DNA from 3 places in the Kocuria rosea genome. Region 1 is predicted to be linked to each of the others. Evidence: riboswitches for the same ligand, from Rfam matches in the RefSeq annotation. Region 1 holds a riboswitch; each other region holds the start of a gene.
The links. A riboswitch is a leader RNA that binds a small molecule or an ion and turns the genes downstream of it on or off. The one in region 1 is predicted to bind S-adenosylmethionine.
Positions count from the first base shown of each region.

Region 1 (9,397 bases):
AAGCCCGACTCGAGCTCGAGCTCGCCGATCCCGGCGACCCGCGGCACGCCGTCCTCGCGGACGGCGGTCCCGGCGCCGGAGCCCCTCACGACCGTCACGGTCACTCCTGTCCTCCCTGCGCGGCCGCGGCCGCGGCGAAGCCCTGCTCCAGGTCCGCCAGGATGTCGTCGATGTGCTCCAGGCCCACGGACAGGCGCACGAAGCCGGGCTCCACGCCGGCGGCCAGCTGCTCCTCGGGCAGGAGCTGGCTGTGCGTGGTGGACGCGGGGTGGATCACGAGGGAGCGCACGTCGCCGATGTTGGCGACGTTCGAGTGCAGGGTCAGGGCGTCCACGAAGGCGGCCCCGGCCTCCCGGCCGCCGTCGAGGACGAAGCCCAGGATCGACCCGGCGCCCCGGGGCGCGTACTTCTGCGCCCGCTCGTGCCACGGGGAGGACTCCAGCCCGGCCCAGGACACCGAGCGCACGTCCTCGCGGGCCTCGAGCCAGCGGGCCACCGTCCCGGCGTTGGCCACGTGCCGCTCCATCCGCAGGGACAGCGTCTCGATGCCCTGCTCGATGAGGAACGCGTTGAACGGGGAGATCGCCGAGCCGAGGTCGCGCAGCAGCTGCACCCTGGCCTTGAGGATGTAGGACAGGTTGACGCCGAAGGGCCCCTCCGCGCCCAGGGCCTCGGCGTAGACGAGGCCGCCGTAGGACTCGTCCGGCTGGTTGAAGCCGGGGAAGCGGTCCGGGTAGCGGCCGTAGTCGAAGGCCCCGGAGTCCACGATCACGCCGCCGATGGCCGTGCCGTGCCCGCCGAGGAACTTGGTGGCCGAGTGCACCACGACGTCCGCGCCCCAGCGCAGGGGCTGGACGAGGTAGGGGGTCGCCACGGTGTTGTCCACGATGAGCGGGACCTCGTGGTCGTGGGCGATCCCGGAGACCGTCTCGATGTCGAGGACGTCGTTGCGCGGGTTCGGGATCGTCTCGGCGAAGAAGGCCTTCGTGTTCGGCCGGACCGCCCGCCGCCACGCCTCGGGATCGTCGGGGTCGGAGACGAAGGTGGTCTCGATGCCGAGCTTGGGCAGCGTGAACTTGAAGAGGTTGTAGGTCCCGCCGTACAGGCTGGGGCTGGCCACGAGGTGGTCTCCCGCGCCGGCGACGTTGAGCACGGCGAACGTCGTCGCCGACTGCCCCGCGCTGAGCATGAGGGCGCCCACGCCGCCCTCCAGGGCGGCGATCCGGTTCTCCACGACCTCCGTGGTCGGGTTGCCGATCCGCGTGTAGATCGGGCCGAGCTCGGCGAGCGCGAAGCGGTCGGCGGCGGTCTGGGCGTCGGGGAAGACGAAGGACGTGGTCTGGTGGATCGGCAGGGCGCGCGAGCCGGTGACCGGGTCGGGGCTCTGCCCCGCGTGGATCTGCCGGGTCTCGAAGGCCCAGCCCCCGGGGTTCTCGGGGGTGGGGCGCTCGGCCGCGGCCACGTCGGTGCGGGCGGCGGAGGCGTCGGTGCTGGAGGCGGGGAGATCGGACATGCCGTGGGACTCCTTGTGGATCTCAGGGGTCCCGTCCCGGCCGAGGCGGTGCGGCCGGGAACGGCCGGGCGCCGGGGACCCGCGCTTGCTCGCTCGCCGGACGCGAGGAGCCTGGTCTTCACCCAGGGCACCCCACCGCGGTGGAGGGTTGCCGGCCAGCTAGCTGGGGCTTGGACGCTGGCGCTCATGACCTGGACAGCATTCTCCGGATCAGGCCCGCACGGCGTCAAGCCGGGGTCGGGCGTGACGCCCCGGCCGGGGTGCCGCCCGCACGGTGCCCGGCGCGTCGCGGACCGATTTGGAGACGAAACTCACAGGGTGCCACGATGTGCCCATGAGAGTCGACCACGTGTCCTACGCCTGCCGCCCGGAGGGCCTGGAGGCCACCACCGAGCGCATCGCCGACCAGCTCGGGATCGAACCGGTCAAGGGCGGGGTGCACCCCCGTTTCGGCACCCGCAACATGATCCTGCCGCTCACGAACCACCAGTACGTGGAGGTCGTCGAGGTCCTCCAGCACCCGGCGGCGGAGAAGGCCCCCTTCGGGCAGGCCGTGCGGGCCCGGTCCGCGGCCGGCGGCGGCTGGCTGGGCTGGGTCGTGGAGGTCGAGGACCTCGCCCCCTTCGAGCAGCGCCTGGGGCGCCGCTCCGTGCCCGGCCACCGGGTGTTCCCGGACGGCCGGTGCCTGGAGTGGCACCAGATCGGCGTCAAGGGCCTGATCGCCGATCCGCAGCTGCCGTTCATGATCCACTTCGACTCCGCCCCGGAGATGCACCCGTCCCAGGCGCGGATCACGGACGTGGGGCTCGCGGGGATGACCATCGCCGGTGCCCCGGAGCGGGTCGCCGAGTGGCTGGGCGCCCCCGTCGAGACCGCGCTCGAGGACCTCGAGGTCGACTGGCGCTATCCGGACGGCACCCCCGGGGTGCTCTCCGTCTCGTTCAGCACCCCGGACGGCGCCGTCACCATCTGAGGCCGGCCCGGTCCGGTCCGCGGCCGGACCCGCGGTGCCCGGCGGCTGGGCCGCGCCCCGCGGGGCGGGGCTCAGCCCAGCAGCCGGGCGGCCCCGAGGAAGCCGACGGCGTCCAGCAGGAAGTGCGCGACGACGAGGGGCATCACCCGGCCGGTGCGCCGGTAGAGCTCCGCGAAGACGAGGCCCATCACCACGTTGCCGAGGAAGGGCCCGATCCCCTGGTAGAGGTGGTAGCTGCCGCGGAACAGGGCCGTGACCACCAGCACCACGGGCCAGCTCCACCCGATGCGGGTCAGCCGGTCGGTCAGGAACGCGACCACCACGACCTCCTCGACCAGGGCGTGGCGCACGGCCGAGAGCAGCAGCACGGGCACCGTCCACCAGTGCGCGGCGAGCCCGGACGTGGTCACCTCCGCGGTGACGCCCAGGGCCCGGCCGGCGCCGTAGAGCGCCAGCGTGCCCAGGCCCATGAGCAGGAAGAGCACGGTGCCGAGGCCCAGGTCCGGGAGGGGCATCCGGGCGTCGAGGCCGATCCGCCGGCGGACCGTGCCCAGCGCCCCGGCGGAGCCGGCGAGCAGGTAGAGCGCGAGCAGCACCGGCACCAGGTCCAGGGCGATCCCGGTGAGCTGGCGCAGCAGGTCGATGAGGGGCTGCGGGCTCAGCGGCGGGTTCATCGTGGCCTGCGCCTCGGAGAGCGGTCCGCGCGCCAGGTGCTCGGCGAGGGACAGCACCGCCCAGAGGGCCGAGGCGCCCAGGGACACCCCGAGCACCAGGAGCACCTGCACCCACAGGTCGGCGCGGGTGGAGCCGAAGGCGGGCGGTCGCGGGGCGAGGTGGGCATGGGTGCTCATGCGGCCATTCTGGCACCGGCCCGCCGGCCGCCCCGTGCAGCCCGCGCCGGGCGCCCCCGGGCCCGCCCGGACCGCCCCTCCCCACCCGGGACGTCTTCCCTAGGATGGGGACCATGACTGTCCTTCCCCCGCAGATCCGCCAGCAGCCCGTCGAGCGCGCCTTCCACGGCCACGTGTTCTCCGACCCGTACGAGTGGATGCGGGACAAGGACTCCCCCGAGGTGCTGGCCCACCTCACCGCGGAGAACGAGTACGCGGAGTCCGCCACCGTCCACCTCACGGGCCTGCGGGAGACGATCTTCGGGGAGATCAAGGACCGCACCCAGGAGACCGACCTGTCCGTGCCCAGCCGGCGCGGCGCCTGGTGGTACTTCGCCCGCACCGTGGAGGGCGGCGCGCACCAGGTGTTCTGCCGGGTCCCGGCCGTGACCACCGGCGACGTGCTGGCGGACTGGACCCCGCCTGTCGTCGAGCCCGGCACCCCCATGGCCGGGGAGCAGGTGCTCCTCGACGCCAACGCGGAGGCCGCGAAGCACGAGTTCTACTCCCTGGGCAGCTTCGACGTCTCCGAGGACGGGGAGCTGCTGGCCTGGGCCGAGGACGTCACCGGCGACGAGCGCTTCACCCTGCGGGTCCGGGACCTCACCACGGGGGCGCTGCTCGCCGACGAGATCCCCGGGACGTTCTACGGGTCCTTCCTCACCCCGGACGCGCGCGCCGTGTACTACACGGTGGTGGACGAGTCCTGGCGCCCCCACCAGCTGCGCCGGCACGAGCTGGGCACCCCGGTGGCCGAGGACGTCGTCGTCCACGAGGAGGCCGACCCCGGCCTGTGGCTCGGGGCGGGCCTGTCCGCGGACCGGCGCTGGATCGTGGTGGAGGCCATGTGCTCCGAGTTCTCGGAGCAGCTCATCCAGCCGGTCGCGGACCCGGCCGCGCCGCTGCGGGTGGTGCTGCCCCGCACCGACCGGGTGCTCTACGAGGCGGAGCCCCTGCTGCTGGACGGGCGGGAGCAGATCCTGCTGACCCACGACCACGAGGCCCCGAACTCCCGGATCTCCCTCATGGACCCGGCCGACCTCGGCCGCCCGGTCGCGGAGGTGGCCCTGCGCGACGTCGTGCCGGCCTCGGACACCGTCCGCGTCAACGGCTGCGCCGTGACGGCCACCCACCTGGTGGTCTCCGTCCGGGCGGACACCACGCTGCGGGTCCGGCTGCTCCCGCTCGCCGGGCTGGGCACGGACGCCCAGGCCGCCCCCGTGGAACCGGCCTTCGCCGAGGAGCTCTACACCGCGAGCGTCTCCGCCGCGGAGCACGACGCCCCCGTGGTGCGCCTGTCCTACACGTCCTTCACGACGCCCCCGCGCGTCTACGACCTCTTCGTGGCGGGCGCCACCGGGGACGACGGCGCACTGCCCGCCGAGCCGCTGCTGCGGCGCGAGGCCACGGTGCTCGGCGGCTACGACCCCGCCGACTACGCGGTGGAGCGGGACTGGGCCACCGCGGCGGACGGGACCCGCATCCCCGTCTCCCTGGTCCGCCGCGCCGACCTCGACCCCTCCGTGCCGGCACCGGTGCTGCAGTACGCCTACGGCTCCTACGAGCACAGCACCGACCCCGCGTTCTCGGTCTCCCGGCTGTCCCTGCTGGACCGCGGCGTGGTCTGGGCCGTGGCCCACGTGCGCGGCGGCGGGGAGCTGGGGCGGACCTGGTACGAGCACGGCAAGAAGCTGCACAAGACGAACACGTTCACCGACTACGTGGCGGTCACCGAGCACCTCGCCGCCCGGCCGGACGTCGACGAGCGGCGGATCCTGGTGATGGGGGGCTCCGCCGGCGGCCTGCTGGTGGGCGCGGTGCTCAACCTCGCCCCGGAGCGGTACTGCGGCGCGCTGGCGGCGGTGCCGTTCGTGGACCCGCTGACCTCCATCCTCGACCCGTCCCTGCCGCTCACAGCCCTCGAGTGGGAGGAGTGGGGCAACCCCATCGAGGACGCGCACGTCTACGGGTACATGCGCGACTACTCCCCCTACGAGAACGTCCGGCCGCTGCCCTACCCCCCGGTCCTCGCGGTCACGAGCCTCAACGACACCCGGGTGCTCTACGTGGAGCCCGCCAAGTGGGTCGCCGCGCTGCGGGAGGCCTCGACCTCCGGCGAGCCGGTGCTGCTGCGCTGCGAGATGGCCGGGGGCCACGGCGGCGCCTCGGGGCGGTACTCGCAGTGGAAGGACACGGCCTGGGAGTACGCCTGGGTGCTGGACCGGATGGGCCTCGCCGGCGCCTGACCCGGGCCGGCGGGTCCCGCGCGCGGTCTGCCCCGCCGGCCCCCGCGGCCGAGCGGCACGGCGCCCGACGGCACGGCGGTCGACGGCACGGCGCCCGCCGCGCCGGCCCCCGGGGGCTCAGCGCCGGAAGCGGCCCGGGTCCAGGGCGGCGGCCGTCTCCCGGGAGCACCACGGACCCACGGCCCCGTCGAGCAGCAGGTCCGCGGCGGCGCGGGCCATGGCCGTGCTCGTCTGGAACCCGTAGCCGCCCTGGCCGGCCAGCCACAGGAGCCCCGGGACGTCAGCGTCGGCGCCGCACACGGGCACGCCGTCCGGGGCCTCGGTGCGCAGACCGGTCCAGGCCCGCTCGATCCCCGTGGCGCCGAGGGAGGTCACGGTGTTGAGCCGCCCCAGGAGGTCCTCGACGTCCTCGAGCACCGGCTGCGCGTCGCAGGGCTCGCACGGCACGGCCTCGGACGGGGAGACGAGCGCGCCGTCCCCGGCCCGCCGGTAGTACCAGCCGGAGTCCGCGGCGACGACCATGGGGTGGTCCGGGGCCAGCGGCTTCGCGAGCCGCACGAGGGCCGCGGTGCGCCGCAGCGGGCGCAGGCCCAGCGGGGCCGCGCCGAACAGGCCCGCCACCTCGTCCGCCCAGGCGCCCGCGGCGACGACGACCTGCCGGGCCCGGATCCGGTCCCCGCCGGCCGTGACCCGCCAGCCGGCGCCGTCGGGGTCCGCCGCGGTCACCGGGGCGCCGGTGAGCAGCCGGGCGCCCGCCGCCGCGGCCCGGTCGCGGTGCCAGGCCACGAGCGCGGCGGCGTCGGTGCGCACGGAGGTGCTGTCGAGGCGCCCGGCCTCGACCGCGTCCGCCGGGGAGCAGGCCAGCTCGGGGCACAGCTCCACGAGCTCCGCGCGGGACAGCGGTTGCGTCCCCGGGGCGGCCTCGGCGTGCAGCCGGGCCTCGGTCCCGACGAGGACCATGCGGCTGGGCCAGGCCAGGGGCCGCGGCGGGGCCGGGTGCGGGTCGAGCAGCCGGGCCACGGTCGCCCCGGTCAGCTCCCGGACGGGGGCCGGGCCGTAGCTGGGGATCAGCTGCTCGGCCGAGCGCCCGGAGGTGTGGTGGGCCAGGACGGGCTCGGTCTCCGCGAGCACGATCCCGGCGCCGCTCCCCCGCCGCTCGGCCAGTTCCGAGGCCAGGGACAGTCCGGCGATGCCGCCGCCGATGATGAGCACGTCGCACGCAGGGTCCATGCGCCCATGCTCGCACGCCGCGCGGCGACGGGTCGCGTCCAGGCCCAGCCGCTCAGCGAGGGGTCGCGTCCTGCCGGAATCCTTTGCGGATTCCCACAGGAGGCGACCCCTCGGTGTTCCGCGCGCGCAGTCCTGCGCGGGCGCGGGCGGCGGTCAGCCCTGCACGCCGAGCTTCTCCAGGATCAGCTCCCGCACCCGGCCCGCGTCGGCCTGGCCGCGGGTGGCCTTCATGACGGGGCCGATGAGGGCGCCGACGGCCTGGACCTTGCCGGCCTGCACCTTCGCCACGACGTCGGGCATCTGCGCCATGGCGTCGTCGATCGCCGCGGTCAGCACGGAGTCGTCGGAGACCACGGCCAGGCCGCGCCGCTCCACGACCTCCGCGGGCGAGCCCTCGCCCTCCAGGACGTGGGCGAGGACCTTCTTGGCGAGCTTGTCGTTGATCTTCCCGGCGTCGATGAGCCCGTTGAGCTCGACGACGTGCTGCGGGGTGACGCCGAGCTCGGCGATCTCCACCTCCCGCTGGTTGGCCAGGCGGGCGATCTCGCCCATCCACCACTTGCGGGCCGCGGCCGGGGCGGCGCCGGCGGACACGGTCTGCTCGATCTCGTCGAGGACCCCCGCGTTGACGACGTCCCGGAACTCCTCGTCGGAGAAGCCCCAGTCGGTCTTGAGCCGCTTCCGGCGCTCGGCCGGGGGCTCGGGCAGCTCGGCCCGCAGCCGCTCGATCCACTCGTGGTCGGTGACGACCGGCACGAGGTCGGGCTCCGGGAAGTAGCGGTAGTCGTCGGCGTCCGACTTGGGGCGCCCGCTCGTGGTGGAGCGGGTGTCCTCGTGCCAGTGCCGGGTCTCCTGCACGATCGTGCCGCCGGAGTCGAGGACCGCCGCGTGGCGCTGGATCTCGAAGCGCACGGCACGCTCCACGGCGCGCAGCGAGTTCACGTTCTTCGTCTCGGAGCGGGTGCCGAACGTGGCGCTGCCCTTGGGCATGAGGGACACGTTGGCGTCGCAGCGGACGTTGCCGCGCTCCATCTTCGCGTCCGAGATCCCGAGGTTCTTCACGATCTCCCGGATCAGGGCCACGTACACGCGGGCCAGCTCGGGCGCGCGGGTGCCGGCGCCCACGATGGGCTTCGTCACGATCTCGATGAGCGGGACGCCGGCGCGGTTGTAGTCGACCAGGGAGAAGTCCGCGCCCTGGATGCGCCCGGCGGCGCCGCCCATGTGCGTGAGCTTCCCGGCGTCCTCCTCCATGTGGGCGCGCTCGATCTCGACCGTGAACACGGTCCCGTCCTCCAGCTCCACGTCGACGGAGCCGTTCTCGGCGATCGGCTCGTCGTACTGGGAGGTCTGGAAGTTCTTGGGGGTGTCCGGGTAGAAGTAGTTCTTCCGGGCGAAGTGGGAGACCGGGCGGATCTCGCAGCCCAGGGCGAGCCCGAGCTTGATCGCGGACTCCACGGCCACCCGGTTCACCACGGGGAGCACCCCGGGCAGGCCGAGCGAGACGGGGGTGACGTTGGTGTTCGGCTCGTCCCCGAAGACGTTGGGGGCGGCGTCGAACATCTTGGTCCGGGTGTTGAGCTCCACGTGGACCTCGAAGCCCAGCACGGGGTCGTACTTCTCCATGGCCTCGTCGAAGGACAGGACCTCTTCGGTGCTCCGGTTCATCAGCGGGCTCCTCCCCGGACGGGTGCGGACAGATCGGACGCGGCGGGGCCGCCGGCCAGGTCCCGGACCAGGGCGGCGGTGTCCGGCAGCCGCTGCCAGAGCGGTCCGCCCCAGCGCTGCTCGAGCAGGGCCTCCAGGCCGGCGCCGGCGCGGTAGAGCCGGGCGTCCTGGCGTGCGGGGGCCATGAACTGGATGCCCACGGGCAGCCCGTCCTCGGGGGCGAGGCCGCCGGGGACGGAGATCGCGGGGACCCCGGCCAGGTTGGTGGGGATGGTGGCGATGTCGTTGAGGTACATCTGCATGGGGTCGGCGGACTCGTCCACGGCGCCCCGCTCGAACGCGGTGGTCGGGGACGTCGGGGAGACCAGCACGTCCACCTGCTCGAACGCGGCCGCGAAGTCGCGCTGCACGAGGGTGCGGACCTTCTGCGCCGAGCCGTAGTAGGCGTCGTAGTAGCCCGCGGACAGCGCGTAGGTGCCCAGGATGATGCGGCGCTTGACCTCGGCCCCGAAGCCGGCGGCGCGGGTGGAGCCCATCACGCGCTCGATGGTCAGGGGCCCGTCCTCGGGCAGCACGCGGTGGCCGAAGCGCACGCCGTCGTACTTGGCGAGGTTCGAGGAGACCTCGGAGGACATGATGAGGTAGTAGGCCCCCAGGGCGTACTTGAAGTTCGGGGTGGAGACCTCCACGACCTCGGCGCCCGCGGAGCGCAGCAGCTCCACGGCCTCCTCGAAGCGCTGCTGGACGCCGGGCTGGAAGCCCTCGCCCGTGAGCTCCTTGACCACGCCCACGCGCAGGCCCGCCAGCCCGCCCTCGGCGGCGCCGGCCCGGGCCTGGGCGGCGAGGTCGCCGACCGGGTCGGGCAGGGACGTGGAGT
Region 1 covers NZ_CP035103.1:2,623,566-2,632,962, forward strand. Annotated here, with positions in the region: gene metX (homoserine O-acetyltransferase MetX) at 1-104, opposite strand, end outside; gene EQG70_RS12115 (bifunctional o-acetylhomoserine/o-acetylserine sulfhydrylase) at 101-1,513, opposite strand; SAM riboswitch class IV at 1,590-1,705, opposite strand; gene EQG70_RS12120 (VOC family protein) at 1,848-2,486, shown strand; gene EQG70_RS12125 (CPBP family intramembrane glutamic endopeptidase) at 2,558-3,337, opposite strand; gene EQG70_RS12130 (S9 family peptidase) at 3,451-5,622, shown strand; gene EQG70_RS12135 (NAD(P)/FAD-dependent oxidoreductase) at 5,740-6,852, opposite strand; gene gatB (Asp-tRNA(Asn)/Glu-tRNA(Gln) amidotransferase subunit GatB) at 7,006-8,520, opposite strand; gene gatA (Asp-tRNA(Asn)/Glu-tRNA(Gln) amidotransferase subunit GatA) at 8,520-9,397, opposite strand, start outside.

Region 2 (9,397 bases), 1.8 Mb from region 1:
AGGCCGATGAAGACCACCACGATCGGCACGCCGAGCATCATCCACTGCGCGAAGCCCACGGTCCGGTCCAGCTCGTCGCTGATGTAGCCGGCCACGATGGCGTTGGGCGGGGATCCCAGCAGGGTGCCGAGGCCGCCGATGGTGGCGGCCCAGGCGATCGCCAGGACCAGGGCCACGCCGAACAGGCGCACGTCGCGATCGTCGATGACGTCGCTGATGGCCTTGCCGCCGCGGATGTCCTCGCCCATGGCCTCGGTCTCGGCCCGGGTGCCGGCGTTGCGGCTGTTCTCGACCACCAGGGTCAGCACGGACAGCCCGATCGGCAGCATCATCAGCGTGGTCGCGGTGTTGGAGACCCACATGGAGAGGAAGGCTGTGGAGATCATCAGGCCGAGGATGATCTGCCGCGGGTGGGTGCCCACCCGGCGCAGGGTCAGCAGCGCGATCCGGCGGTGCAGGTTCCACTTCTGCATCGCGATCGCGATCAGGAAGCCGCCGAGGAACAGGAACACGATCGGGTTGGCGTAGGGTGCGGTCGTCTCGGCCACGGTGAGCGCCGTGAGCACCGGGAAGAGCACGATGGGCAGCAGCGAGGTGATGGACAGCGGCACCGCCTCGGTCATCCACCAGACCGCCATCAGCGTGGCGACCGCACCCACCACCCGGGCGTCGGCCGAGACGTCCGCGCCGCCGAGCAGGAACCAGACCAGGAAGGCCAGCAGCAGGCCGAGGCCGCGGAAGAGCCAGGTCTTCGCCGCCGGGCGGGCAGGTTCGCGGTCGTCGGGCTCGTAGTCGAACTCGCCCTGCTCGGGGACGATCTTTCCGGGGCGCTCGCTCATGTGATCCACCTCATGGTCTCGGGGGCGTGCCCGAAAGGTAGCAGTCACGTCACCGGGCGGCAAGGCGCGCCGCGCCGGGTCATCCGGGGTCCGGGGCGTCCCTGCTCCGGCGCGGGAAACGGTTGCGCAGGTTCTCCTGCGCCACCGCGGAGAGGTTCTCGATCGGCAGCCCGGCCGGGCAGACCTCCACGCAGTCGCCGAGCAGGGAGCAGGGCCCGAACTGCTCCTCGGAGGCGTCGATCACCCGGGCGGAACGCTCCCGGCGCTCGGCGTCGTCCTTGGCCAGCGGCGGCAGCTCCCGCAGCATCGTGCCCACGAACAGCTGGCCGGACCCGTTGGGGCAGGACGCCACGCACGCCCCGCAGCTGATGCAGCCGCCGTTGGCCAGGGCTTTCATCGCCACCGGGAACTTGCCCGCCTTCGCCACGAGGCGCAGCGCCTTCTTGTCCACGGAGAGGTCCCGCTTGACCGGGAAGGACGCCGCCCGCAACGGCTCGATGCGCACGCGGTCCCCGTCCCGGTAGGCCCCCAGGTGCTGCATGCAGCTCGCGGCGTTGCGCTCGGGGCCGTGCGCCACGCCGTCGACCGTCACCCCGCACTTGCCGCAGACCCCTTCGCGGCACCCGTCGTCGAAGACCACCGGGTCCTCTCCGGCGGCCTCCAGCTGCGCGTTGATCCGGTCGAGCAGCTCGAGCACGGTCATGTCCGGGCTCGCGTCCGGGACGTCGTAGGCCGTGAAGTCCCCGGGCTCCTCCGGGGAGGGCTGGCGCCACACGTCCACGGTCAGGGAGAAGGTGCTCACTCGCTCGGGTCCTTGTCGTCTCGAAGAAAGTCGTCTCGAAGAAGGTCGTCCTGCAGGACGTCGTCCCGCAGCAGGGCGTCCCGCGGGAGGTCGTCCCGCAGGCGGGGAAGGGCGGCCACGGGGCTCAGCGCACCGCGCGGGTCAGCACGGCCACCGGGATCGTGGTGTTGCCGGCGGCCACCGCGGCGCCGAACGCGTTCGCGGCGATCCGCAGCCGCCGCTGGAAGCGCCGGTCACCGCCCACGCCCACGTCATTGGCGATCTCCGGGATGCCGTGCACCAGGTGGGCGGCCAGCGCCGCCATGGACAGGGCGTAGGCGGCGGCCACCGGCGGGCGGGAGAGGCTGGCCACGAGGTTGGCGTGGGCGCTGCCGTGCTCGAAGCCCCGGGCCGCGGCGGGCCGGGCGCCCAGGGTCAGGTCGAGCACGTGGAAGAGGGTGAACAGCCCGAGCACGCCGCCCGTGCTGCGCATCGAGCGCTTCGCCACCGTCCACGGGGAGCGACGACGGCCCCGCGGACGCCGGCCGGTGCGCGGCAGCAGCGTCCCGTTCGCCGCCCAGGACCGCGCGGTGAGCACCGCGGCGGCGCCCGTGTGGACCACGAGGCCGGCTGCGAGCACGCCGCGGGCCGCCCAGAGCACCGTGCCGCGCGGCAGCACGGGGGCGCCCGCCGTGCGGAGGAGCTCGGCGTAGGCGTCGAACTTCTGCGCGCCCTGGTAGACCTTCAGGTTCCCCAGCATGTGCACCAGCACGTAGCCCGAGAACAGGGCGCCGGAGGCGGCCATCGCGAGCTTGAGGTCGGTGTTCGGCAGGGCGGGCAGCAGCCCGTCCGGCGCGGAGCGGGCCGTGCCTGCGGGGCGGGGGGAGTCGTTCACGGCATTCATCCTAGGGGCGGTGCGGGCTGAGACGTCACAAGTCTCAACGTCCTTGCGGAGGGGGTCGCGGACCGTCACGGAGCCGCGCCGAGGGGTCGTTTCCCGCCTCCGCGGCGGCGCGAGGGGTCGTTTTCCGCCGGTGCGAGCAGCTCATTCCGACCGAAAGCGACCCCCCGCGGCCGGAGGAGCGCCGGAAGCGACCCCTCGCGGCGGGGGCTAGCGCCGTGCGGCCAGGACGTCGGCGATGCGCTCGAGGGACTCCTCGTTCTGCAGCGAGGACCGGTCGCCGAGGGGGGCGCCCTCCCACAGCTGCGCGAGCAGCCGCCGGGTGATCTTCCCGGACCGGGTCTTCGGCAGGTCGGGGACCGCCACGACCGCCCGCGGCTTGGCGATCGGCCCGATCTCGTGCGCCACGTGCTCGCGCAGGGCAGCGGTCAGCTCCTCCGCCGGGACCCGGGCGGCCTCGGGGGTCAGCACCACGTAGGCGAGCACCGCGTGCCCGGTCAGCTCGTCGCGCACCGGTGCCGCGCCGGCCTCCACCACCCACGGGTGGGTGACGAGCGCCGACTCGATCTCGATGGTGGACAGCCGGTGCCCGGAGACGTTGATGACGTCGTCGACCCGCCCCAGGATGTAGATGTCCCCCTCCTCGTCGTAGCGGGCGCCGTCCCCGGCGAGGAACCAGCCCTGCTCGGCGTAGGCCTGCCAGTAGGAGGAGAGGTAGCGCTGCGGGTCGCCCCACACGGTGCGGGCCATCGAGGGACCGGTCCGGTCCACCACCACGAAGCCCTGCACCCCGGGCGGGACCGTCTCCCCGGCCTCGTCGACCACGCGGGTGGAGATCCCCGGGACCGCCCGGGTCGCGCAGCCGGGCTTGAGCGCGGTGCGCGGGGCTCCGTCGTCGAACGTCCCCGGGGGCGCGAACTGGGGGTCGTGCGGCCGCGGGGACATCACGGTGGCGCCGGTCTCGGACTGCCACCACGTGTCCACGAACGGCACCTCGTCCCTGCCCAGCTGCGCGCGCAGCCAGCGCCAGGCCTCGGGGTTGATCGACTCGCCCACGGAGCCGAGCAGCCGGATCGAGTTGAGGTTGTAGAGCGGCGGGACGCCCTTCGGGAACGCGCCCATCAGGGAGCGGATCAGCGTGGGCGCCGTGTAGTAGGCGGTGACCCCGTAGCGCTCGACCACCTCGAAGTGCCGGCCCCAGTGCGGGGTGTTCGGGGTGCCCTCGTAGATCACCTCGGACACGCCGTTGACCAGCGGCCCGTAGATCTCGTAGGTGTGCGCGGTGACCCACGCGAGGTCCGCGGTGCACCAGTGGACGGTCGAGTCCACCTTCGCGGGGTCGTTGACGGTGGCCAGCTCGTCCGGGCGCAGCACGCCGTCCTCGTCCTCGACGTCGGGCAGCAGGTCGAACAGCAGCGCGTGGGTGTAGGCGGTCTGCACGAGGTAGCCGCCCATCGTGTGCACCAGGCCCTTGGGCCGTCCGGTGGTCCCGGAGGTGTAGATGATGAACAGCGGCGTCTCGGCGTCGAACGCCTCGGGCACGTGCACGTCGGACTGGTCGGCGATCAGCTCGTGCCACCACACGTCCCGCCCGCGCGTCCACGGGACCGCGTCCTCCTCCTTGGAGTGCGTCCCCCGGGTGCCCCGCGGCAGGTCCGTGCGTCCGGGCCGGGAGGTGCGGCGCACGACGACGACGTGCTCGACCGCGTTGTCACCGCTGCAGGCCTCGTCGGCCACGGCCTTCACGGGCACCACGGCGCCGCGCCGGTGCTGCCCGTCCGTGGTCACGAGGACCTTGGCGCCGGTGTCCTCGACGCGAAAGCGCAGCGCCTCGGCGGAGAACCCGCCGAAGACCAGGGAGTGCACCGCGCCGATGCGGGCGCAGGCCAGCGTGATGATGACGGTCTCCGGGATGACGGGGAGGTAGATCACCACCCGGTCGCCCTGCTCCACGCCCAGGGCGAGCAGGGCGTTGGCGGCGCGGGAGACCTCCCGCTGCAGGTCGGCGTAGGTGTAGACCAGCCGGTCCCCGGGCTCTCCCTCGAAGTACAGGGCCACGTGGGCGCCGCGGCCGGCCTCGACGTGGCGGTCCACGCAGTTGTGGGCCACGTTGAGCCTGCCGCCCTCGAACCACGCGATCTCCGGGACCGACCAGGTGGGGCCGCCCTGCTCGTCCGTCCCGAGCCGCCGCGGGGCCTCGAAGCGGTGCGCGGTGGTCCACGGCCGCGCCCAGTCGAGGCGCGACGCCTGCGCCTCCCAGAAGGCGATCCGGGCCTCGTCCGAGACCAGGGCGGGATTGGGGGTGGGGGAGGAGGGGTCGCTCCAGCTGAAGCTCACGGTGCTGCTGTCCTTTCCGGCCGGCACGGACGACGGTTCCACTGTGCCAGGCGCACGTGTCAGGCCCATTTCTTGGCGGCCCACTTCTCGAAGACCCCCAGCAGCGCGTCCGTCGCCTTGCCGAGCACCGCGAGCAGCACGATGGCGAGGAGCAGGCGGTCGGTGCGGCCGTTGTTCTGCGAGTCGGTGAGCAGCCAGCCCAGGCCCATGGAGGCGCCCAGCAGCTCGGCGGCCACGAGGAACAGCCACGCCTGGGCCAGGGCCAGGCGCAGCCCCGAGATGACCGACGGCATGACGGCCGGCAGCTGCACCGCGGTGAGCAGGCGCAGCCCGTGCAGCCCGAACGCCCGCGCCGCCTCGATGAGGTTGCGGTCCACGTGCTGCAGGGCCGCGGAGACGGTGGTGTAGACCGGGAAGAACGCGCCGATGGCCACCAGCGTGACCTTGGAGTCCTCGCCGAGGCCGATCCACAGCAGCAGCAGCGGCACCCACGCCAGGGACGGCACCGCCCGGAACGCCCCGATCGTGGGGCCCACCAGTGTGGAGCCCCAGCGGGAGAGGCCGATGAAGGACCCGGCCACGAGGCCGAGCCCGGCGCCGATCAGGAAGCCGATCAGCACGCGCTGGGTCGAGATGCCCACGTGGGTCCACAGGTCCCCGCCGGCCAGCAGGCCGATCCCGGCCTCGAGCACCGCGAGCGGGGCCGGCAGCTGCACGGCGCTGAAGACCCCGGCGGTGGACAGCACGTGCCACAGCAGCAGCAGCGCGGCGGGCAGCAGCAGGCCCAGGCCGGTGCGCAGCAGCGGCCGCCGCCGGGGGGCCGCGGCGGGGGCGTCGTCGAACCGCTCCGCCTCCTCGGCGGGGGACAGGGGCTGCGTCACTGCCCGGCCCCGACCAGCTCGGCCGCGCGGGACGCGTCGGCGTTCTCGGCGTAGGAGCTCTCCACGATGCTCCCGAGCGCCTCGTCGATCTGCTCCTGGCCGGCCACGTCGTCGGACTCCACGAAGATCGGCCCGACCTTCTCGAGGACCGCCAGCTGCTCGTCGCCCGGCACGTGGTCGATGTCCAGGTTGGTGCGCTCGAGCACCTTCTCGGCCACGGACAGCTCGATCCCGGCCGCCTCGGCGAGCAGCTGCGCGGTCTCCTCCGTGTTCTCCTGCGCCCACTGCCGGGCGTAGGCGTAGACGTCCACCACGGTCTGGGCGGCCTCGGGCTGCTCCTCGAGGAAGCTCTCGTGGGCGTTGAGGAAGCCGTAGGTGTTGAAGTCGACGTTGCGGTAGAACAGCTCCGCGCCGTTCTCCTCCGCGGCGGCCATGATCGGGTCGAGCCCGGACCAGGCGTCCACCTGGCCGTTCTCCAGGGCGGCGCGGCCGTCGGCGTGCTGCAGGTTCTGGATCGTGACGTCCCCGGCGTCCACACCGGCCTCGTCGAGGGCCTGGAGCAGGAAGAAGTACGGGTCGGTGCCCTTGGTCGCGGCCACGGTGCGGCCCTCGAGGTCCGCGACCTCCTGCACCTCGCTGCCGGCGGTGGTGACCAGGGCGGACCACTCCGGCTGCGAGTAGAGGTCGATCACCCGGATCGGGGTGCCGTTGCTGCGGGCCAGCAGCGCCGCGGAGCCCGCGGTGGAGCCGATGTCCACCGCCTCCGCACGCAGCGCCTCGTTGGCCTTGTTCGACCCGGCGGACTGCACCCACTCCACCTCGATGCCCTCCTCGGCGAACGCGGTCTCGAGCCAGCCCTTCTCCTTGATCACCACGGAGAGCGGGTTGTAGGTGGCCCAGTCCACGCGGACGGTGCCGTCCCCGGCGGCCTCCGCGGGCGGCTCACCGGAGCCCTCACCGGCCATGCACCCGGTCAGGCCCAGGGCCAGGACGGCGGCGAGTGCGGGGACGGTGCGGACGGAGCGCTGGGGCAGGGGCATGGCGGAGCCTTTCGTGGTGGACGGACGGTGCCGGGCGGCGCGGGCGGGTGCCGCCGCTGGTCCGGGGAGGGGAGTCGGGGTGGGGGCGGGCCGCGTCAGCGGGTCGCGGGGTGGTGGGTGTCGACGCCGAGGTGGCCGAGGAGCTGCACGCGCAGCTCGGCGAGGACCTCGGAGGCCCGGTCCCGGGGGCGCTCGCCGGGGACGGCGAGGATCGTGCTGATCGAGGCCGGGGCGGTGGGCCCGGTCCGGCCCAGGACCACGATCCGGTCCGCGAGCTGCAGCGCCTCGTCGACGTCGTGGGTGACGAGCAGGACGGTGGTGGGCTGGGCCGCGTGGATCGTGAGCAGCAGGTCCTGCATCTGCAGGCGGGTCAGGGCGTCGAGCGCGCCGAAGGGCTCGTCGAGCAGCAGGACCCCGGGATTGCGGGCCAGGGCCCGGGCCAGGGACGCGCGCTGGGCCATGCCGCCGGAGACCGCGCGGGGACGGTGGCCGGCGTGCGCGGTGAGCCCCACCAGGCGCAGCAGGTCGTCGATCACGGCGTCCCCCTCGTCCCGGGGGAGTCCGCGGGGCAGGCCCAGGCGGACGTTCTCGCGCACCGAGCGCCACGGCAGCAGGCGGGGCTCCTGGAAGGCGACCGCGCAGCGCGGGTCGATGCCGGACACGGGGGTGCCGTCGATGAGCACCCGTCCGGCCGAGGCGGTGTCGAGCCCCGCGGCGGCCCGCAGCAGCGTGGACTTGCCGCACCCCGAGGGCCCCAGGACCGCCAGGACCTCGCCGGGCCGGGCCGTGACGTCGACGTCCTGCAGGACGTAGTGGGTCTCGCGGCCGGACGGGAAGGCCTTGCCGACGCGCTCGAAGGCCACGGAGAAGGCGCGCTTCGCGGTGCCCGGTGCGGTGGCCGGCGCAGAGCCCAGCAGGGAAGTGCTCATGATCAACTCCATCGGTCCTGGCATTAGCACCTCGCACGGAGGATCAGACGGATCCGTGCCGGTTGCTGCGACGTCGACGAGCCAGGTCTCTCAGCCGCTCCGGATGGTTACACCACCAATTGAACGTCCTCGGCGTGTTCCCTGGCAAATCCGTCGCATCCGTGGTGATCGCGACACATCGCTGGCACGGGAGCCCTCCGTGCCCCACCATGGACCCATGACGAGCCGCAGAAGCCCGGCCCGGGCGGACCTGGTGCGCGACGCCTGCGCGGCGTTCGGCGCGGTCCTCGACGGGCTCGGCGACGACGACTCCTGGGCCGCCACGGGCTGCCCGGGGTGGTCGGTCCGGGACCTCACCCACCACTGCGCGATGGACGCCCTGCGGGGGCTGGTCGCGCTGCACACGCCCACCACCGCCCGCCCCGACCGGGACGCCGCGACCTACTGGACCGACTGGGGCGGCGATCCCGCGGGGGCCGCCGAGGCCCGGCGCCACACCCGCGTGGCCGCGTCCATGGTCCTGGACTGGGAGCCGGTGCGCGCCCTCCACCGCGAGACCACCCGGGCGCTCGTGCACGCCGCGCAGCACTGCGGCGACGGCGCGGTCCGCACCCAGGGGCACGTGCTGGGCGTCGAGGACCTGCTGAGCACCCTCGCGGTGGAGGCCACGGTCCACCACCTGGACCTGATCCAGCACCTGGACGGCTCCCCGGGTCCCGCCGTGGACGGGCTCGCCGAGGTCCGCCGGGTCCTCACCGACCTGTGGGAGCGGGAACCGCTCGAGCACTGGAGCGACGAGCACTTCGCCCGCGTGGGCACCGGCCGGGCGGAGCTGACCGCCCAGGAGCGTGCGGAGCTGGGCGCGCACGCGGACCTCCTGCCGCTCTTCTCCTGACCCTCCCCCCTCCGCGAGGTCGCCGACACGTGCAATCCCGCGGAGGAAGAAGGAGGGGGAACGGGTTCCGTGCCAGGCTGGGGGCATGAGCCGCAACGACCCCGCCGTCATCGACCGCCTCATGACACGGCCCGGCCGGTGGGCCGTGGTGGGGCTGACCGGCAACACGGCCCGTCCGGCGCACTCGGTGGCGAAGCGGATCCGGGACGACCTCGGCATGACGATCGTCCCGGTCAACCCGAAGGGCGAGCCGGTGCACGGCGAGCCCGGCCACCGCACGCTCGCCGAGGTCCCGGGGCCGATCGACGTGGTGGACTGCTTCGTGAACTCCCGCCGCGTCGGCGCGGTGGTGGACCAGGCCATCGCCGTGGGCGCCGCCGCGGTGTGGCTGCAGCTGGGCGTCGTCGACGAGGACGCCGCCGCCCGGGCGGAGCGGGCCGGCCTCGACGTGGTCATGGACACCTGCCCCCTGATCGAGCTCCGGTCCCTGCTCCGGCGGGGCTGGACCCTGGACCCGGGCCGGACCCCGCCGCTCGCCCCGCCCGGCTGAACGACCCGGCTGAGCGACCCGGCGGAGCCGCCCGAACCGGGTGGGCGCAGGCCCGATGCGGGCCGGGACCGTCCCCGTGCGGCGGGACCGCACAGGGGTTGCACCCGGTCAGGGGCCACCCGCTAAGCTGTCCCCCGACGACGATGACGAGTCCCGACACGAAGCTCTGGCTGGTCGGGCGGCAACCCTCTCCCGTAGCGGGGTGCCCCAGATGAACATCGGGCCGCGGTGCACGTGTTCCGCG
Region 2 covers NZ_CP035103.1:776,369-785,765, forward strand. Annotated here, with positions in the region: gene EQG70_RS03570 (SLC13 family permease) at 1-839, opposite strand, end outside; gene EQG70_RS03575 (2Fe-2S iron-sulfur cluster-binding protein) at 919-1,641, opposite strand; gene EQG70_RS18710 (hypothetical protein) at 1,638-1,760, opposite strand; gene EQG70_RS03580 (succinate dehydrogenase/fumarate reductase transmembrane subunit) at 1,766-2,524, opposite strand; gene EQG70_RS03585 (AMP-binding protein) at 2,732-4,858, opposite strand; gene EQG70_RS03590 (ABC transporter permease) at 4,918-5,739, opposite strand; gene EQG70_RS03595 (aliphatic sulfonate ABC transporter substrate-binding protein) at 5,736-6,779, opposite strand; gene EQG70_RS03600 (ABC transporter ATP-binding protein) at 6,875-7,708, opposite strand; SAM riboswitch class I at 7,714-7,818, opposite strand; gene EQG70_RS18715 (maleylpyruvate isomerase N-terminal domain-containing protein) at 7,926-8,603, shown strand; gene EQG70_RS03610 (CoA-binding protein) at 8,689-9,153, shown strand; SAM riboswitch class IV at 9,296-9,397, shown strand, end outside.
Region 2: linked by a shared signal. The riboswitch ahead of EQG70_RS03600 (ABC transporter ATP-binding protein) and the one ahead of EQG70_RS12115 (bifunctional o-acetylhomoserine/o-acetylserine sulfhydrylase) in region 1 are both predicted to bind S-adenosylmethionine.

Region 3 (9,397 bases), 300 kb from region 1:
GGCCGGCCCCTGAGCCGCCCACGGGCCCGCGTCCCGGTGCCCGTCCGCGGTGCTGCGGCCGGTCCTGGGCCCGTCCGCGCCGTGCCCCTCGGTCCCGTGCTGGTCGGCCCCGTGCCCGCGTGCGGGCCGCGGCCTCCGCCGGCCGGCCGAGCGCATGGCGCGCCGGGCCGCGGTCTCCTCCCGGCGCCGCCGGCGCGCCGCCCGCCGGCCGGCCGGCGTCCGGTCCTCGCCGTCCTCGCCGCCGCGGGGCGGCGCGAACGGCGGCTCGTGCTCGAGCCACGGTCCCAGCACACAGCCGACCGCCGCCCCGACGGCCACCTCGGCGCCGAACAGCAGCAGCACGGCGGGACCGTCCGGTCCCACGTCCGTGAGCCGCCCGAGCCCCAGCGAGCCGTGCGCGAGCCAGCTCAGCAGCATCACCAGCACGCCGGCGACGGCGCCCACGAAGACCCCGGTCAGCAGCGTCGAGAGCGGGTACGTGATCCAGCGCGCGGGCAGCCGCAGCGCCATCCAGTCGTCCAGGTGGTTCTCCCCCTCGCGCAGGAACCACCAGCCGGCGAGGACGCCGGCCAGGACCGGCAGCACGACCACCACGAGCGCCCAGGCCGGGAGCTCGGCGGGCGGCAGCGCGGCGAGCGCCGGGAGCAGCGGCACGGGCCCGGCCTCGGTGCCCAGCGGAGAGGCGTGCGTGCCGGAGCCGAGCTCGAAGCCCGCGCCCGTGGCCCAGGCCAGGGCGTAGACCGCGAGGTTGGGCAGGTAGCCGAGCTGGAGTCCCGTCAGCGCGGTGTCCCCCGGCACGCCGGTGCCCAGCCGCTGGTAGACGCCCACCACGTCGTTCCAGTTCCAGAACAGGGCGGCGGCCAGCAGGGCGGCCCCGGCCCCGACCCCGGCCACGGCCGCGACGAAGCCGGCGCGCAGCACCGCCCACACGTAGGACCCGGCCCAGCGGGAGTACTGGCTCGTGCGCTCGACCCACGCGGCGGCGTTGACGCCGATCAGTCCCGGCAGCGACCGGGAGGCCCGGTACGCGCCCACGAAGCCGCCCAGGGCCACGGGGACGAGCGGGAAGACGGCGGCCGCGGCCGGGCTCGCCGAGACCTCCCCTCCGCTGAAGAGCAGCGCGGCGGCGGCGCCGAACGCGGAGTAGGCGGCCAGTCCGCTGAGGTACGGCTGCCAGAACTGGCCCTCCCAGCAGGCGCGGGCCAGCCGTCTCCCGGCGTGCCAGGAGAGGGCGAACGGCACCAGGGTGAGCCCGAGCGGGACGAGGTTGAGCGTCCCGGTGGTCGCGGGCAGCCCTGCGCCCGGGTCCAGGGCCACCTGGAGCGGGGTGAGGTGGGCGAGCAGCCACACGTGACCGGAGAGCACGAACCCGCCGGTCAGGCCGAGGGTGTCGAAGCCGTCGGCGAGCCACACCATGAGGACGGTCAGCAGGACCAGCAGGTAGGACACCACGGCCACGGAGCCGAGTTCCAGCACGCCCTGCAGCCACAGCGGCATGGGCACACCCCGGCGGTCCGGGCGTGCAGCGGGGGAGGACAGGCCTTGGGAGTTCATCACCGACCATCCTCCCACGCCCGGGCGGCACCCCGGCCGAGGCTTCACGGCGCCTTCACCGGCGGGCCACGCCCCGCTCGCCGTCCGGTCGCCCGGCCCCGGCAGGCTCGGGAGCATGAGAGTCGCCGTGGTCGCCGAGCAGTTCCTCCCCCACCTCAACGGAGTCACCCACTCGGTGCTGCGGGTCGTCGAGCAGCTGGTCGCCGGCGGGCACGACGTCGTGGTCGTGGCGCCCTCCTACGAACCCGCGCCGCTCGGGCGCCCGGCGGAGCAGGTCGTCGAGGACCTCGACGGGGTGCCGGTGCACCGGCTGCCAGCCGTTCCGCTCACCGGCTACCCCGCCGTGCGGGTGGCCGGCGGGACCGTGGCCCGGGTGCGGCGGCAGCTGGAGCGCTTCCGGCCTGACGTGGTCCACGTGGCCTCCCCGTTCGTGCTGGGCCGCCGGGCGATCCTGGCGGCCCAGCAGCTCGGGGTGCCGTGCGTGGCGGTCTACCAGACCGACGTGCCCGGCTACGCGGCCAAGTACGGGGCCCCGTTCCTCGAGCAGCTCCTGTGGGGGCACGTGCGCTCCATGCACAACCTCGCCACGCTCACGCTCGCGCCGTCCACCGCGGCGGTCCGGCAGCTCACCGAGCACGGCGTCCAGGACGTGCACCTGTGGCGGCGCGGGGTGGACACCACCCGCTTCTCCCCCCGGCACCGCGACGAGCGGTGGCGGGAGGAGGTCGGCGGCGGCCGGCGGATCGTCGGCTACGTGGGCCGGATCGCCCCGGAGAAGCAGGTCGAGGACCTCTCCGCGGTCGCGGACCTGCCCGGCACCCGCCTGGTGGTCGTGGGCTCGGGCCCGGAGGAGGACGCCCTGCGCCGCCGGCTCCCGCAGGCCCACTTCACCGGGCGCCGCAGCGGTGCCGACCTGGCGCGCATCATGGCGTCCTTCGACGTGTTCGTCCACCCCGGCGAGTTCGAGACGTTCTGCCAGACGATCCAGGAGGCCATGGCCTCGGGGGTGCCGGTGGTCGCGACCGGCCGGGGCGGTCCCCTCGACCTCGTGGACCGGTCCCGCACCGGCTGGCTCTATCCCCCGGGCGACCTCGGGGCGCTGCGCGGGTACGTGGCGGATCTCCTGGGCGACGAGGCGAAGCGGGCCGCGTTCGGCGTCGCGGCGCACGCGGCGGTCCAGGGCCGGACGTGGGACGTGCTGGTCGGGCAGCTGCTCGAGCACTACGAGCGCGCCGTGGCGCTCTCGGCGCAGGGGCAGGGGCGCAGCCGCCGGCACCGCCGGGCCGTCTGAGGGCTACCGGCGGGCGGGGGACGCGTCCAGCACGGGCGCCCCGGTGCCGGCGTACCGCCCCGGCTCCGCGGTCAGCACGGTCAGCCCGTGGACCAGGGCCGTGGCCGCGGTGAGCCCGGCGAGCGGATCGGCCGCCCCCGTCGCGGCCAGCGCTCCCCACGCCCGGGCCACGGCGGCGTCCGCGGGGAGGACCCGGCCCGGGAAGCGCAGCTCGAGCTGCTCCGCCCACAGCGTCTCGTCGGGCCGCTCGGCGAGCAGCTCCCCGAGCACCGTGGCGGGCAGGAACAGCCGCCGGTGTCCGTGCCGGCGCAGGACCTCGGCCAGCTCGGGGCAGCGCTCCGGGGTGCGCACCCCCAGCAGCACGGAACGGTCCAGGAGGAGGTCCACGGCGGCGGGCCTCAGGCCGCGGCGGCGAGCTCCCCGCGGGCCGGAGCCAGCAGGAAGTCCACGAACTCGGTGCGGACCTGCACCACGCGGGCGTAGTCCTCGACGCTCATGGCGGAGACGCTGATCGCCGGGACGCTCGGCGCGGGGTCGCGGCGGGTCCCGTCCCCGGTGGCCGGGACGGCGTGGGAGGGCTGGGGGAACGCGCCCGTGCGGGCGGCGGAGTGGCGGAGGTCGGACATGACCGGGATCCTTCGTGCGCTCTTGCTCGCACCGGGTACCGCTGCTGCGGCGATGCGAGCCGCTTCGTCATCCGAACCACCCGTGAACATGGGGTTGGTGCCCGGTCAAGTCGGAGCTTGCCGACCGGGTCTCTTGAAGCTCTCCCCATTGAACCACATCGGCCGAACCGTGTCCGCGTGCGGCGACCCGGCCGGATCCGGTGCCCCCTCCTGTGCACAGGCCTTCCCCGGGGTGTCACCGCCCGGACATCTCGACGACACATCGTTGCGCTGGAATGGGTCCCGTAGTACCGGGGACGGCGCAGGCGACGGCCCCGCGCATTACGTTTCAGTGACACAACTCACGACTCGCTTGTCGAGGTGTCGGTGCCGCGGGGTAGCCTGAACCTGCTTCTCGAGATGCGGCGTCCACGCCCTCGGCCGGAGATCGACGATCCCCGGCGGAACCGTGGAGGGGCTCCGACCCGCTGCGCGCCAACCCGATGTTCCCGGGTGGATCGGATGACGAAGCGGCGGGCAACGCCATCGGATGCCTGCAAGAACGTCAGGAGAAAACATGACCATGTCCGAAGAAAGAACAGCCATCACCACCGACCAGCGCGAGGAGTGGATCGACGTGACCGTCACCGCCCTCCCCGATCTCCACCTCGTCCGTCTCACGTCGACCGACGGGGACGTGCAGGAGTACCTGAGCCCCGAGGCCGACGACCTGGCCGCCGCGGCGGAGCACACGGAGGGTACGGCGCAATGGTGCGCCAAGTACCGCCAGCTCCTCGTTCCCGGAGCCCTCGCGGCGACCGGACGGCACCCGTTCTTCAAGCTCCACCCCTCGTCCCTCCCGCTGTCGGCATAGCCGGCGGACAGGAGCGCACGGAGGCCGCAGCCCGTCGGGCTGCGGCCTCCATCGTGCGGGAGGACGGTGACGTCCGGAGCGCCGGTGGGACCCGCGGGGTGCTCACTCGAGGCCGTAGTCCCCCGCCGAGCCCCAGCCGCCGCCGGCCTCGTCGGCGGAGCCGTCGAATCCCCACTCGGAGGCCTCGACCTCGAACGGCACGGAGACGTCCAGCTCGGCGTCGGAGACCCGGTTCACCACGAAGGGGTCCTCCGGCTCCTCCGCGGCGGGGAGCGGATCGGGAATGGTCACGGCGCTTCCTCCCGGTGCTGCTCGGCGGGTACGACGACAGAACCGCCGCCGGGCGCAGCCCGACGACGGTTCTGGAGGATCAACGGGCCGGAGCCCGCGGAAGATCCTTAGGAGATGACGTTGATGTTCGCAGCCTGGGGGCCCTTGGGGCCGTCCTGGGTCTCGAACTCGACGCGGTCGTTCTCGTTCAGCGAGCGGAAGCCGTTCGAGTTGATCGCGGAGAAGTGGGCGAAGACGTCCTTGGAGCCGTCCTCGGGGGTGATAAAGCCGAAGCCCTTGTCAGCGTTGAACCACTTGACGATACCGGTAGTCATGGGAGACCTGATCCTTCATGAGATGAACGTTTCCCGACGTTCGAGAAACAAAACAGTTGTGATGCATGGAAAACGTCTTCTCAGAAAAACTGCTGCACCCGAGTGGGCCGAACTGCTTGAAAGACAAAAACGAACCTCAACAACTGCGGACTACTCTACACGAGATCCGGCGCCGCACCACCCGGGACGGGGCGCCGGACCCGGCCCGGCACCGGGGACCGCTCAGACCGGCGGGGCGCCGAGCTCGATGAGGAGCACTCCGCCGGCGATGAGGGCCACCCCGGCCGCCGTCACCCAGGTGAACGGCTCGCGGAACAGGACCCGGCCGGCCAGTGCCGTCAGCGCCACGCCGGAGGCCGACCAGATGCCGTAGGCGACGCCCAGCGCCATGCCCTCGGCCAGGACGAGGCTCAGGCAGGTGAACGCCACCAGGTAGCCGACGGCCACGGCGGCGTACCAGCGGCGGCGGCCCCGGGCGGCCATCCGCAGGGACAGGGTTCCAGCGACCTCGGTGAGGATCGAGACACTGAGGAAGAGCCAGGCCATCAGGCCGCCTCCTCGGTCTCGCGGGCGGGGCGGCGGGAGCCGAGCTCCACGCAGAGCACGCCGGCCACGACCAGCACGATCCCGGCCAGCACGGCCGGGCTCAGCCGCTCACCGTAGACCACGGCCGCCGCCAGAGCGGTGAGCATCACCCCGAGGGCGGCCCACACGCCGTAGGCGACCCCCACCGGCATGCCGCGGCGCAGCACGGCCGCCAGGAGGGTGAACGCGGCGAGGTAGCCGGCGACGACGAGCGCGTACCAGGCGGGCTCGTCCAGAGCCGCCTTCAGCGACAGCGTGGCCGCCACCTCGGCGAGCACGGCGGCGAGCAGCAGCAGCCGGCGCAGCACGGCTCAGCCCTCCAGGAGCTCGTCGGCGACCGCCCTGACCCGGGCCCGTTCCTGCGGGTCGGGGGCGAAGACGCCCGCGGCGTCGGCGAACCACACGCCGTCGGCGAGCAGCCGCACGGCCAGCAGCCGGCTCCGGCGCTCGGCGGGCAGGTCCGCGGGCAGGTGCACCCACGGCTCCACCCGCGCGACCCAGCGCTCCTTGAGCGTGGCGCGCAGCCGCTGGTCGGTGAGCATCACGAGGTCGGTCTCGTCGACCTCCCCGGACAGGCACCAGTCGAGGTAGGCGCGCAGCCGTTCCGCCGCGGGCACCTGCTCCGGGGGGCCGGGCAGGCGGCGGGCCATCTGCGCGTCCCAGCCGTCCATCACCCGGTCCACCAGGGCGAGCATCAGCGCCTCCTTGGTGGGGAAGTGGTACATCACCCCGGGCTTGGTCAGACCCGCCTGCCGCGCGGCCGACGCCAGGGAGACCGTGCCGCCGCCCCGGATCAGCTCGAGGGCGCCGTCGAGGATGCGCTCGCGGGAGGAGGTGCTCATGAGAAAGAACTTTACCAACCGGAAGGGTGGTGACACGATGTTGAGCATCCCCGGGGCGCGGGTTTCGGCCGCCGCACCGGTCCGCGGGCACGACGACGTCCCGCCCCTGCCCGGTCCGCGCTGGACCCGGCAGGTGCTCCCCGACCCGGATCACCACTTCCAGGAGGACTCGTCCCATGACTTCCGCCCTGCACCAGTCACCGCCCGAGAGCGGCACCCCACCCGCCGGGCGCTCCCGGCCGGCCGTGAACCGGACGGTCTTCGCCGGCTCGGGCATCACCATCGTCCTGTTCTCCCTGTGGGCGATCCTCGCCCCCGACCAGGCCTCCGCGGTGATCAGCGCCGTGGTCGGCTGGATCGCGACCAACATGGGCTGGTTCTACGTCCTCACCGCCACGGTGGTGACGGTCTTCGTCCTGGTCGTGGCGTTCTCCCGCGAGGGGACCATCAAGATGGGCCCCGACCACTCGAAGCCGCAGTACAACCTGTTCACCTGGACCGCGATGCTCTTCGCCGCCGGCATCGGCATCGACCTGCTGTTCTTCTCCGTGGCCGAGCCCGTCACCCAGTACTACGGCCCGCCCGCCGGGGAGGGCGGGACGGCCGAGGCCACCCGCATGGCCGTGGTGTGGACGCTGTTCCACTACGGCGTCACGGGCTGGGCGATGTACGCGCTGATGGGCATGGCCTTCGGCTACTTCGCCTACCGGTGGAACATGCCCCTGAGCATCCGTTCGGCCCTCTACCCGCTGATCGGCAAGCGGGTGCAGGGGCGCACGGGGGACGTCGTGGACATCGCGGCGCTGCTCGGCACGATCTTCGGCGTGGCCACCTCGCTGGGCATCGGCGTGGTGCAGCTCAACTACGGCCTCTACCTGCTCTTCGGGATCGAGGAGGGGACCGCGGCGCAGATCGGGCTGATCGTCGTGGCCGTGGTGATGGCCACCGCCTCGTGCGTCTCGGGCGTGGACAAGGGCATCCGCAGGCTCTCCGAGCTCAACGTGCTCATGGCCGTGGCGCTGATCGTCTGGGTGCTCGTGGCCGGCCGGACCTCGTTCCTGCTCGACGCCACGGTGCAGAACCTCGGCGACTACGTCTCCTCGCTGCCGGGGATGACCATGGAGACGTTCGCCTACACCGGTGCGGCGGAGTGGATGGCGGGGTGGACCCTCTTCTTCTGGGCCTGGTGGATCGCCTGGGCGCCGTTCGTCGGCCTGTTCCTGGCGCGGATCTCCCGGGGCCGCACCCTGCGCGAGTTCGTGATCGCGACCCTGACCGTGCCGTTCCTGTTCATCCTCATCCTGGTCTCGGTCTTCGGCAACAGCGCCCTGGCGATCGTCACGGGCGGCGACGACGCCTTCGGCCAGGCCGCCATGAACACCCCCGAGCGGGCGTTCTACTCGCTGCTCGAGCAGTACCCGGGCGCGCCGGTGCTCATCGCGCTCGCCTCGCTGGCCGGGCTGCTGTTCTACGTCACGAGCGCCGACTCGGGCGCGCTCGTGATGTCGACGTTCACCTCGACGATCCAGGACCCCACCCAGGACGGGCCCAAGTGGCTGCGCATCTTCTGGGCCGCCGCCACCGGGCTGCTGACCCTGGCGATGCTGCTGGTGGGCGGGGTGCCGACCCTGCAGGCCGCCACGCTGATCATCGGCCTGCCCTTCTCGATCGTGATGTACCTGGTCATGATCGGGTTCTGGAAGGCCCTGCGCGCCGAGCGCTCCCAGCGCGAGGGGCGCAGCTCCACCCGCCGCTCCGCGGCCGCGTCCCGCATCCCCGGCCCGGACAGCCACTGGCGCCGGCGGCTCTCCCGGACCGGCTCGTTCCCGGGCCCGAAGGCCGTGCGCCGCTACGAGGACGAGGCGCTCGTCCCCGCCCTCGCGGAGGTCGTCGAGGAGTTCCGGGCCCAGGGCCTCGACGCCGAGCTCACCAGCTCGGTGGTCGGCTACCAGGACCTGTCCGAGCACACGCTGACCGTGCGGATGGGCGAGGACCGGGACTTCTGCTACCAGATCTATCCGGTGGCCACACCCGTGCCGGCCTTCGGCGGGTTCCGCACCAACCCGGACTCCGACCTGTACTACCGCCTGGAGGTCTTCAACGAGACCGGCTCCCAGGGCACGGACGTCATGGACTGGAGCCACGAGCAGGTCATCAACGACGTCCTCGACAGCTGGGAGGCGCACCTGGCCTTCCTGAGCATCCACGACGGGCCGTCCGTCATCCAGGACGGCGAGCAGGGCCACCCCGACTGGTCCACCGACATCCACGACGTGCCGACGGGGCAGATCCCCGCGGCGAAGGAGGCACACCCGTGAGCAGCACCTTGTTCATCGACGGCCAGTGGCAGGCCGCCGCCGAGGGCGGCACCCGCACCATCGTCTGTCCCGCCGACGGCGCCGAGGTCGGCACCGTCGCCGAGGCGACCGCGCAGGACACCGAGCGCGCGATCGCCGCGGCCCGCCGCGCCTTCGACGACGGCCGCTGGTCGTCCGTGCCGGCGCCGGAGCGCGGGGACCTGCTGCTCCGGGTCGCCGCCCGGCTGCGCGAGCGCAAGGACGAGTTCGCCCGCGCCGAGTCCCTCGACACCGGCAAGCGGCTGGTCGAGTCCGAGATCGACATGGACGACATCGCCGCGTGCTTCACGTACTTCGGCAAGGCCGCCGCGGAGCAGGCCGGGCGCGTCGTCGACGCCGGGGACCCCACCGTGGTCTCGAAGGTCGTCACCGAGCCCGTGGGCGTGTGCGGGATGATCACGCCCTGGAACTACCCGCTGCTCCAGGCCGCGTGGAAGATCGCCCCGGCGATCGCCGCCGGGTGCACCTTCGTGCTCAAGCCCGCCGAGCTCACCCCTCACACGGCGATCCTGATGATGCAGGTCCTCCAGGAGGTCGGCCTGCCCGACGGCGTGGCCAACCTCGTGCTGGGCGCCGGCACCGAGGTGGGCGCGCCGCTGTCCTCCTCCCCCGACGTGGACCTCGTCTCCTTCACCGGCGGCGTGCTGACCGGCCGGCGGATCGCGGCCGCCGCCGCGCCCACCG
Region 3 covers NZ_CP035103.1:2,921,736-2,931,132, forward strand. Annotated here, with positions in the region: gene EQG70_RS13400 (hypothetical protein) at 1-13, shown strand, start outside; gene EQG70_RS13405 (cell division protein PerM) at 1-1,554, opposite strand, end outside; gene EQG70_RS13410 (glycosyltransferase family 4 protein) at 1,670-2,845, shown strand; gene EQG70_RS13415 (PIN domain-containing protein) at 2,849-3,232, opposite strand; gene EQG70_RS13420 (hypothetical protein) at 3,244-3,471, opposite strand; SAM riboswitch class IV at 3,485-3,610, opposite strand; gene EQG70_RS13425 (hypothetical protein) at 4,028-4,324, shown strand; gene EQG70_RS13430 (hypothetical protein) at 4,427-4,615, opposite strand; gene cspE (transcription antiterminator/RNA stability regulator CspE) at 4,723-4,929, opposite strand; gene EQG70_RS13440 (DMT family transporter) at 5,152-5,475, opposite strand; gene EQG70_RS13445 (DMT family transporter) at 5,475-5,822, opposite strand; gene EQG70_RS13450 (TetR/AcrR family transcriptional regulator) at 5,826-6,356, opposite strand; gene betT (choline BCCT transporter BetT) at 6,533-8,674, shown strand; gene EQG70_RS13460 (aldehyde dehydrogenase family protein) at 8,671-9,397, shown strand, end outside.
Region 3: linked by a shared signal. The riboswitch ahead of EQG70_RS13420 (hypothetical protein) and the one ahead of EQG70_RS12115 (bifunctional o-acetylhomoserine/o-acetylserine sulfhydrylase) in region 1 are both predicted to bind S-adenosylmethionine.